Regions from separate parts of the Lysinibacillus sp. G01H genome, predicted to be linked through region 1. Evidence: a T-box and tRNA genes for the amino acid it is inferred to sense, from the RefSeq annotation. Region 1 holds a T-box; the other holds one or more tRNA genes.
The links. The T-box of region 1 lies ahead of PSR12_RS16485 (valine--tRNA ligase). A T-box ahead of a tRNA ligase gene usually reads a tRNA of that ligase, here a tRNA-Val.
Positions count from the first base shown of each region.

Region 2: it has a tRNA-Val gene. The T-box ahead of PSR12_RS16485 (valine--tRNA ligase) is inferred to sense a tRNA for this amino acid. The anticodon was not compared.

Region 1 is NZ_CP118397.1:3,235,141-3,239,570, forward strand. It holds gene PSR12_RS16485 (valine--tRNA ligase) at 1-1,958, opposite strand, end outside; T-box leader at 2,040-2,297, opposite strand; gene PSR12_RS16495 (valyl-tRNA synthetase) at 2,571-3,335, opposite strand; gene PSR12_RS16500 (SRPBCC family protein) at 3,416-3,862, opposite strand; gene hemL (glutamate-1-semialdehyde 2,1-aminomutase) at 4,408-4,430, opposite strand, start outside.
Region 2 is NZ_CP118397.1:4,468,211-4,472,640, reverse strand. It holds gene mbcS (acyl-CoA synthetase MbcS) at 1-1,081, opposite strand, end outside; tRNA gene PSR12_RS22725 (tRNA-Asn) at 1,350-1,426, shown strand; tRNA gene PSR12_RS22720 (tRNA-Glu) at 1,540-1,614, shown strand; tRNA gene PSR12_RS22715 (tRNA-Val) at 1,670-1,745, shown strand; tRNA gene PSR12_RS22710 (tRNA-Tyr) at 1,764-1,847, shown strand; tRNA gene PSR12_RS22705 (tRNA-Gln) at 1,862-1,936, shown strand; tRNA gene PSR12_RS22700 (tRNA-Lys) at 1,950-2,022, shown strand; gene rocF (arginase) at 2,208-3,113, shown strand; gene sigW (RNA polymerase sigma factor SigW) at 3,247-3,810, shown strand; gene PSR12_RS22685 (anti-sigma factor family protein) at 3,824-4,430, shown strand, end outside.

The DNA of each region.
Region 1 (4,430 bases):
ATTTCAATATACCAAGAACAGAAATCATCCCAAATGAAATTGTATAGTTCACGGCCAACTTCACCGAATTCATAACGCTCTGCAAGAGAGGTAACGCGTTCAATCGTTTCATTTAAGCGCGTTAAAATCCATTTATCAGCGACTGATTTTTCACCAGTTAAATCGATCTCATCATATGTCATTCCATCCATATTCATAAGCGCAAAACGTGATGCATTCCAAATCTTATTGGCAAAGTTCCATACTGCTTCTACTTTTTCAGTTGTATAGCGTAAATCTTGACCAGGTGATGAACCAGTAGCTAAGAAGTAGCGTAATGAATCTGCACCGTATTGTTCAATGACATCCATTGGATCAACACCATTGCCAAGTGATTTACTCATTTTACGCCCTTCACCGTCACGTACTAAACCATGAATTAGCACATCTTTAAATGGACGTTGATCTGTAAACTCAAGACCCTGGAAAATCATTCGAGAAACCCAGAAGAAAATAATATCATAGCCTGTTACTAATGTATTTGTTGGATAGTAACGTTTATATTCTTCATTTGCTTCATCTGGCCAACCCATAGTAGAAAACGGCCATAGTGCTGAAGAGAACCATGTATCTAGTACATCTTCATCTTGCGTCCAGTTTTCTGCATCTGCTGGGGCTTCTTTACCTACGTATATTTCACCTGTTTCATTATGGTACCAGGCTGGAATTTGATGGCCCCACCATAATTGACGAGAAATACACCAATCGCGAATATTCTCCATCCAGCGAGAATATGTGTTTTCAAAACGAGCAGGAACAAAGTTTACTTTCCCTTCTTCGTCCTTTTGTAGCTCTAGGGAAGCATCAGCAAGTGGTTGCATTTTAACGAACCATTGTGCTGAAAGATATGGCTCAACAACAGCACCAGAACGCTCAGAGTGTCCTACTGAATGCATATGCTCTTCAATGCGAATTAACACACCTGCTTCTTGTAAATCAGCAACAATTTGCTTACGGCATTCGAAGCGATCCATTCCTTTATATTTGCCCGCAAGATCATTCATAGTACCGTCTTCATTCATTACTAGAATGCGCTCCAGATTGTGACGATTACCCACTTCAAAGTCGTTCGGATCATGGGCTGGTGTCATTTTTACAACCCCAGTACCAAATTCCATATCAACGTACTCGTCAGCAACAATTGGAATTTCGCGACCTACAATCGGTAAAATAACGTTTTTACCAATTAAGTGCTGGTAACGCTCATCGTTCGGGTGAACAGCTACCCCAGAGTCACCAAGCATTGTTTCGGGACGTGTTGTAGCAACTTCTACATAGCCTGAGCCATCAGCTAATGGATATTTCATATGATAGAAGGCACCTTGCACATCCTGATAAATTACTTCAATATCAGACAATGCTGTTTTTGCTGCTGGGTCCCAGTTGATAATACGTTCACCACGATAAATTAAGCCTTTTTTATATAACTGAACAAAAACTGTTTTTACCGCGTCTGAAAGACCTTTGTCTAATGTGAAACGTTCACGTGTATAATCTAATCCAAGACCAAGCTTTGCCCATTGATCACGAATATGTCCAGCATACTCTTCTTTCCATTCCCATGTTTTTTCAAGGAATTTTTCACGTCCTAAATCATAACGTGTAATATTATCCTCACGTAGCTTGGCTTCTACTTTTGCCTGTGTTGCAATACCCGCATGGTCCATACCTGGCAACCATAGGGCATCATAGCCTTGCATGCGTTTCATACGAATGAGGATATCTTGTAATGTTGTATCCCAAGCATGACCTAGGTGTAATTTACCTGTTACGTTCGGTGGTGGAATAACGATTGAATAGGGTTTTTTCCCACTTTCAGGCTGTGCCTCGAAAAACTTCCCTTGTAACCACCATTCATAGCGACCAGCTTCAATGGACTGTGGGTCATATTTAGTTGGCATTGAAATGTTTTCTGTCATATTGACTCCTCCTATTGTTTGAAAACTGTTGGTAAAGAAATACTATTTATTTTTTTACCCAATAAAAAAACTCCTCTCGTCTAAAAGGACGAAGGAGTTTTAGTTCGCGGTACCACCTTTAATTCCAGCAGGGTTAAGATAAATGTTAAATGACATATTTTCTCAGCCTATTCTACTGGCTCTCAATTCGGTAACGGTGTTTAACCGGCTTTAACTACTATTAGTTCACTAAAGCTGCTCAAGGGCTACCTTCAATTCCGTACAAATAGAAACTTCTCAGCTACCGTTTCCTCTCTGAAAATGTAGTCAAAATTTACTCTTCCCTATCATAGCATCTGTATTTGATTTTCCTTATTGTACCGCAGGATCGTGTCATTTTTCAAGTGATTTAGTCATCTTTTAGTAAGAGAAAAGTAAAGAGAAAAGGAAGTGACAATTCAAATGCGACGACGCAAGTATAACCCTTGGCTTTTACCACCCTGGCTACGACAAGTTCGTTTTTATTGCAGAACCATTATCGTGCCGATTTGTGCTTTTCAGTTTATCCGTGTCATTATTGTGCCAACATCAGGTGATTTAGTCTTCTTATTACTCCTGCTACTTCTCTGCTATTTACTTTTGAAAGACATCATTTGAAACACGAACTTTAAGCGGTGTATATTCTTCTGTTAGATCCCAAATCATAGAAGGCACTTCATGCCAAGTACTGGATTCACGTACAACAATATGGCTTGAGGATTCTCTTAATATAGCTTTTTGGTTAACTGTTGTAGAATTCTCTTGGCGTGAAGCTGCTGCTACTGCGGCAGGTTGTTTCACTTGAATACTTTCTTCAATTACAGCCAATGTCTCCTCTTGTTCGAAAGCATGTGTTGATAGGTGCGGATTGTCTAACACATCTTTTTCAACAACAGGTTCATATTCATTGAAAGCACTTGTGACTGTCCACTCAAGCTGACACACCTGATTTGTCAGACTAGGGCGAATATCCTTGACCATTAAATCTTTGACATCGGATTCTTTTGGTAAATCCACATGTAAAGGAACGGCATACTCAAAATAACCAGTATCTCCTTGAATATCAAGAGCATCAATTGTAATTAAATCTTCATTTTCTGCAAATGCTTGCATATCTTGAAAATCAAAGCGAACGTGTGCGGTGATATGATAGATGCCCATAAGTCGCAAAGAATCCTCTAACTGCATCGCCTGCCACTGTGGCTTAATTTGAACAGCTGCTATTTCAGTTGGGCAGCCATATCCAGGAAAACAAAATGTTTCGCGCATATTCCAAGTTTTGTGTTCGATAATAATCCCTCCCTTTGCATCATATGACGATTTGAAGGATAGTATGCGAGGATGTTGCCATTTGAACATAGTCTAAAATAGATACTACTAAAAAAATGACATGCTAGAAGTAATAGTCTAGCATGCCATTCCCATGGATGTTGGTATCATTAAACATTTACTAATTTAATTTTATTAGCCACACGATCTGTTAGCATTTGTGTTGCCTTTGGTACGATCGGTTTAAAAATTGGATTTAGAACAGGGCCAGCTAACCCGCCCGCAACGACTTCTAAGAATCCTGTCATTTTAGTATTTTCAGCGTCGATACTTTCTGCGAGGAAATAGCCATTTCCTGTGAAGTTATCAGAAAGCCCCTTTAATTCAAATGTAACTTTTGATGGTGCTAACCATTCTAAGATTGTAATTTCTACTTCAACTGTTTTTTTCAAAACGCCAACATTGCCTTTAAAAGTCCAAGTGGAGTGTTTCTCATCAATCATTTCATGTGCATTATAACCAGGGACAAGCTTTGCCCATTTTTCCATATCACTAACGAAATCCCATACATGTTCAATCCCTACGGGTACTTCGACCGTGTGTGTGCCTGTTGCCATATCAATTCACTACTTTCTTTTATGAATAGCTATATTATAAACGATATCGCCCACAATTTGGCTATGCTGAAAGATGTAATTTTGACAAAAGCAGGTCCTTCATCCAGTATAGTTGAGCTTACTTACTAGTAAATATATGCTATTATTCCTTTTTGCTCATGTATTCCTCAAGCACTATAATGCTTTCTGCTTAATCCATTAAAAAATGTAATATCAACGTAGAAAAAGCAATTTTGCAAGGCGAGGGTTGTTTTTCGTTCCACCAGCGGAGCTGCTTCACTCACTGCGTTCTTGCACCTCTCCATAAAATGAATAGTGAACACATTCACTTTATGAAAACCTTTGCTATAAAGAAACATTTTTATGGGTTGGAGTGGAGGATGCTTGACTCCCATGGGATAGCTAAAGAGGTGAGGCCACAGGAGAGCAAGTAGCCTACAGAGGAAAACATTTTCACTTCCCGCAAAAATTCTAGTAATGGTTTTGTTTTTTAACAGCAGAAGAGCATGCTAGAAATAATTCTAGCATGCTCTATCAAATTAATTTTATTGCGCTAATTGTGCGAATA
Region 2 (4,430 bases), 1.2 Mb from region 1:
CATTCCCTTCATTGTCGATAATACGTACAATATTACCTGGAGTTGGAACACCCATAGAACCAGGACGTAATTCTGTGTTTTCGAGTGTACCAATTAATAATGTGTTTTCTGTTTGTCCATAGCCGTCACGTACTTTTAGTCCAAAATGATTCATAAATGTTTCGATAACTGGACGATTTAAAGGTTCACCTGCAGAAACGGCACTTCGTAGAGATGATAGATTGTAGTCTTGTAAATTATCGATTTTCGCCATAATCCGGTATTCTGTCGGTGTACAACATAGAACATTAACTTTTTCATCCTGCATTAATTGAAGATAGGTTTTTGCATCGAATCCACCATGATAGACAAAAGCAGTAGCGCCGAGCATGATTGTTGATAAAAAAGGACTCCATATCCACTTTTGCCAACCAGGAGCAGCTGTTGCCCACACGAGGTCCCCTTCACGTACACAAAGCCATTTTGAAGCTGCAGTTCTAATATGTGCATATCCCCAGCCATGTGAATGAACAACGCCTTTAGGTTTACCAGTTGTACCAGATGTATAAGAAAGGAATGCCATGTCATCACGTGTAGTAGCTACAGTTGTAAATGTAGCTGGCTGCTTGCTTGCTAATTCATCTAAAGAAGTCCAATCTCCTTTCGCAGCACCGATCACTAGTTTATTTTTCAATGCGTATACAGAAGAAGTTATTTGATCAACTTCACTAGTAAAAGCCTCATAAGCAATAACTGCACTAGCAGAAGAATGTTCCATCCGATATTCTAAATCGCTTGCACGTAGCATCTCTGAACATGAAATAGGTACGATACCAGCCTTTAAGCAACCTAGAAAAACGAAATAGGCTTCAGGAAGTCGAGGAATAATAACTAATACACGATCACCTTTTTGAAGCCCCTTCTCCGTAAAAGCGTTTGCGTACTGATTCATTTTTTGGTTAAGCTCGACATAAGAAACTGTACGTCTCTCTTGTTGTGTATTTAACCAACGTATTGCTTGTCGATCACTATCTTGCGAAAATTTTTCTAATTCCTCTGTGATGTTATAAAATTCAGGTGCAATTAAATCATTTGATACCATATTGAACATCCTCCCCCAGACAATTTGATAGAAAATTCATAAAACTATTTTTATTTTAACAATTACAATAATATACAGCAAGAATATTTAGTACGTTAAATAGAAATATTAGAATTAATAGAGAACTATTATGCTTTCAGACGAATATAGGAGCAGTCTTCGACAAAAAATATAAAAATTTTAACAAAATGTGTTGCATTATTTATAATGCTTGCTATAATAATAAATGTACTTAAGAGGTTGTCTAAAACAAAGTGAATAGCATTGTTCCGAAGTAGCTCAGTTGGTAGTAGCACCTGACTGTTAATCAGGTTGTCGCAGGTTCGAGTCCTGCCTTCGGAGCCATTTTTTTGTCCTTTTTTCATAGGCTATAATACATAAAATAATTTGTGAAAAAGCATTGCAATTATTAATTAAAAATGTTATTATAATTCTTGTCTTGTTTAAGACGTAATATTGGCCCCTTGGTCAAGTGGTTAAGACACCGCCCTTTCACGGCGGTAACACGGGTTCGAATCCCGTAGGGGTCACCATTTAAAACATAGGCTTTATAAAGAAAATAAACTGTGATATAACACCTGTTTATATGGAGGATTAGCTCAGCTGGGAGAGCATCTGCCTTACAAGCAGAGGGTCGGCGGTTCGAGCCCGTCATCCTCCACCATTCTTATTGTGTTATTTCGGAGGGGTAGCGAAGTGGCTAAACGCGGCGGACTGTAAATCCGCTCCTTAGGGTTCGGCGGTTCGAATCCGTCCCCCTCCACCAGTTTTATAAATGATTGGGGTATAGCCAAGCGGTAAGGCAACGGATTTTGATTCCGTCATGCCTAGGTTCGAATCCTAGTACCCCAGCCATTTTTTCTTTTATGAGCCATTAGCTCAGTTGGTAGAGCATCTGACTTTTAATCAGAGGGTCGAAGGTTCGAGTCCTTCATGGCTCACTTTTTTAGAATGAAAATTATTTAAAAGTGTTATATTAACTACAGATAACTAATCTCTTGCTGAAAACAGTAGGAGATTTTTTTATGTTATTTAAATATGAATAAATATGCAAGTTTTTGTCGAGTTGAGCCAAGTGGTATGTAGGCTTTACAATAATCTTATAACTTTTAGGGGGTATAAAAACATGAATAAACTTAATATTTCTATTATTGGAGTACCAACAGATTACGGACAAACACGCCGTGGTGTAGATATGGGACCAAGTGCTATTCGATATGCAGGTATTGTTGAACGTTTAGAGGCTATCGGACACGATGTTCAGGATCAAGGGGATATTCGTGTCAGTCAAAAGCTTGCTGACGGAGCTGTGGATGAAAAATTATTAAATTTAGAGGAAGTTGTAGATGTTAGTACTGCATTAGCAAATAGTGTGCATGAAGTAGTGGAACAAAAGAAATTCCCACTCGTATTTGGTGGAGACCATAGCATTGCTATTGGAACATTAGCTGGATTAGGTGAGCATTACAAAAATCTCGGTGTTATCTGGTATGACGCTCATGCAGATTTAAATACACCTGAAACAACACCTTCAGGCAATATACATGGGATGCCGTTAGCCGTTAGTATTGGGCTAGGACATGAACGTTTAGTGCAAATTCGCAACTATGCTCCAAAAATTAAGCCTGAAAACGTGATTATTATTGGAGCTCGTTCAGTAGACCCGGGAGAGCGTGAATTGATTCGTCAACAAGGAATTAAAGTATATACAATGCATGAAATTGACCGACTTGGCATGACACGTGTAATGGAAGATGCACTTGCTTATTTAAAGGAACGAAATGTTGATGGCTTACATTTATCACTTGATTTAGACGGATTAGATCCACTTTATACGCCAGGTGTGGGTACACCAGTTCCAGGCGGAATTACGTACCGAGAAAGCCATTTAGCAATGGAAATGTTACAAGAATCAGGCATGGTAACTTCAGCAGAGTTTGTAGAGGTAAATCCTATATTAGATGAAAAGAATACAACAGCAAATGTGGCTGTTGCATTAATGGGATCTTTATTTGGCGAAACACTAGTTTAAAGAAAATTTGACAAAAAATTGCCTGTTGCCACATTGCATAAAAATCTTTTGCTATAATTGAATTAAAACGAAACTTTTCTTATCGGTGCTTCGTATAGTATAAGACAGTTGTAAAGGTGGAGAAGTCAACACAATGGATGCGTTAGTAAATAAGAGAATAAAACAAGTGCTTAAAGGCGATCAAAACGCATTTGCCGATATTGTGAGTCTCTATCAGCACAAACTGTACCAAGTATGCTATCGAATGTTAGGCAACAAACAAGAGTCTGAAGACATTGCTCAAGAGGCTTTTGTGCGAGCTTATATGAACTTGCATACATTTGATCAGAAAAGAAAGTTTTCGACGTGGCTTTATCGCATAGCGACAAACCTCTGCATTGACCGTATTCGAAAAAAGAAACCGGATTATTATTTAGATGCAGAAGTAGCTGGTACAGAGGGGCTTGATATGTACTCGCAAATCGCAGCAGACGACCAGCTACCAGAGGAGCAGTTAGAACAAATGGAGCTGCAAGATCGCATTCAATATGAAATTGGACGATTGCCGGATAAATACCGTTCGGTTATAGTATTGAAATATATAGAAGAGTTATCGTTACAAGAGATTAGCGAGATTTTAGATATGCCGCTTGGAACGGTGAAAACGAGGATTCACCGCGGACGTGAGGCATTACGTAAGCAATTAAACAATCTGTAGGAGGGGGAGCGTCATGAATACTTGTCCAGAGCATATTATAGACTATATGCATGATTATTTAGACGGTGACATTAGTCGTGAGCATGAGCAAGAGTTGAAACAACACTTGCATACATGTAATGATTGTAAACAGTTGATGCAAGAATTGAGTGAAACAATCGCCTTTGTGAAGAGTGCTTCCCATATTACAGCGCCTCCGGGTTTTGAAGCAGCAGTTATGGCTCGTTTACCAAAACCAAAAAGTCGAGTAGGTATACAAAAATGGATTCGCCGGCATCCTTTCTTTGTGGCAGCAGCAGTATTTTGCCTATTCATGAGTGCTACATTATTGGGTAGCTTCATGGATGACCAGCATTTCTCAGTAACCAAACAACCTAATTTAGTTGTGGATGGTCAAACAGTGATTGTCCCTGAAGGAGAAGTGGTAAAAGGCGATATTGTTGTAAAAAATGGCGATTTGATTGTTGAAGGTGAAGTTGATGGCAACGTCACAGTAATCAACGGGCAATATATGGCATCTTCAGCGGTAGTTTCAGGGAGAATCGAAGAAATTGACGAAGTATTTGAATGGTTATGGTATACAATTAAAAATTCTGTTAAGACAGCCATGACATTTGAGG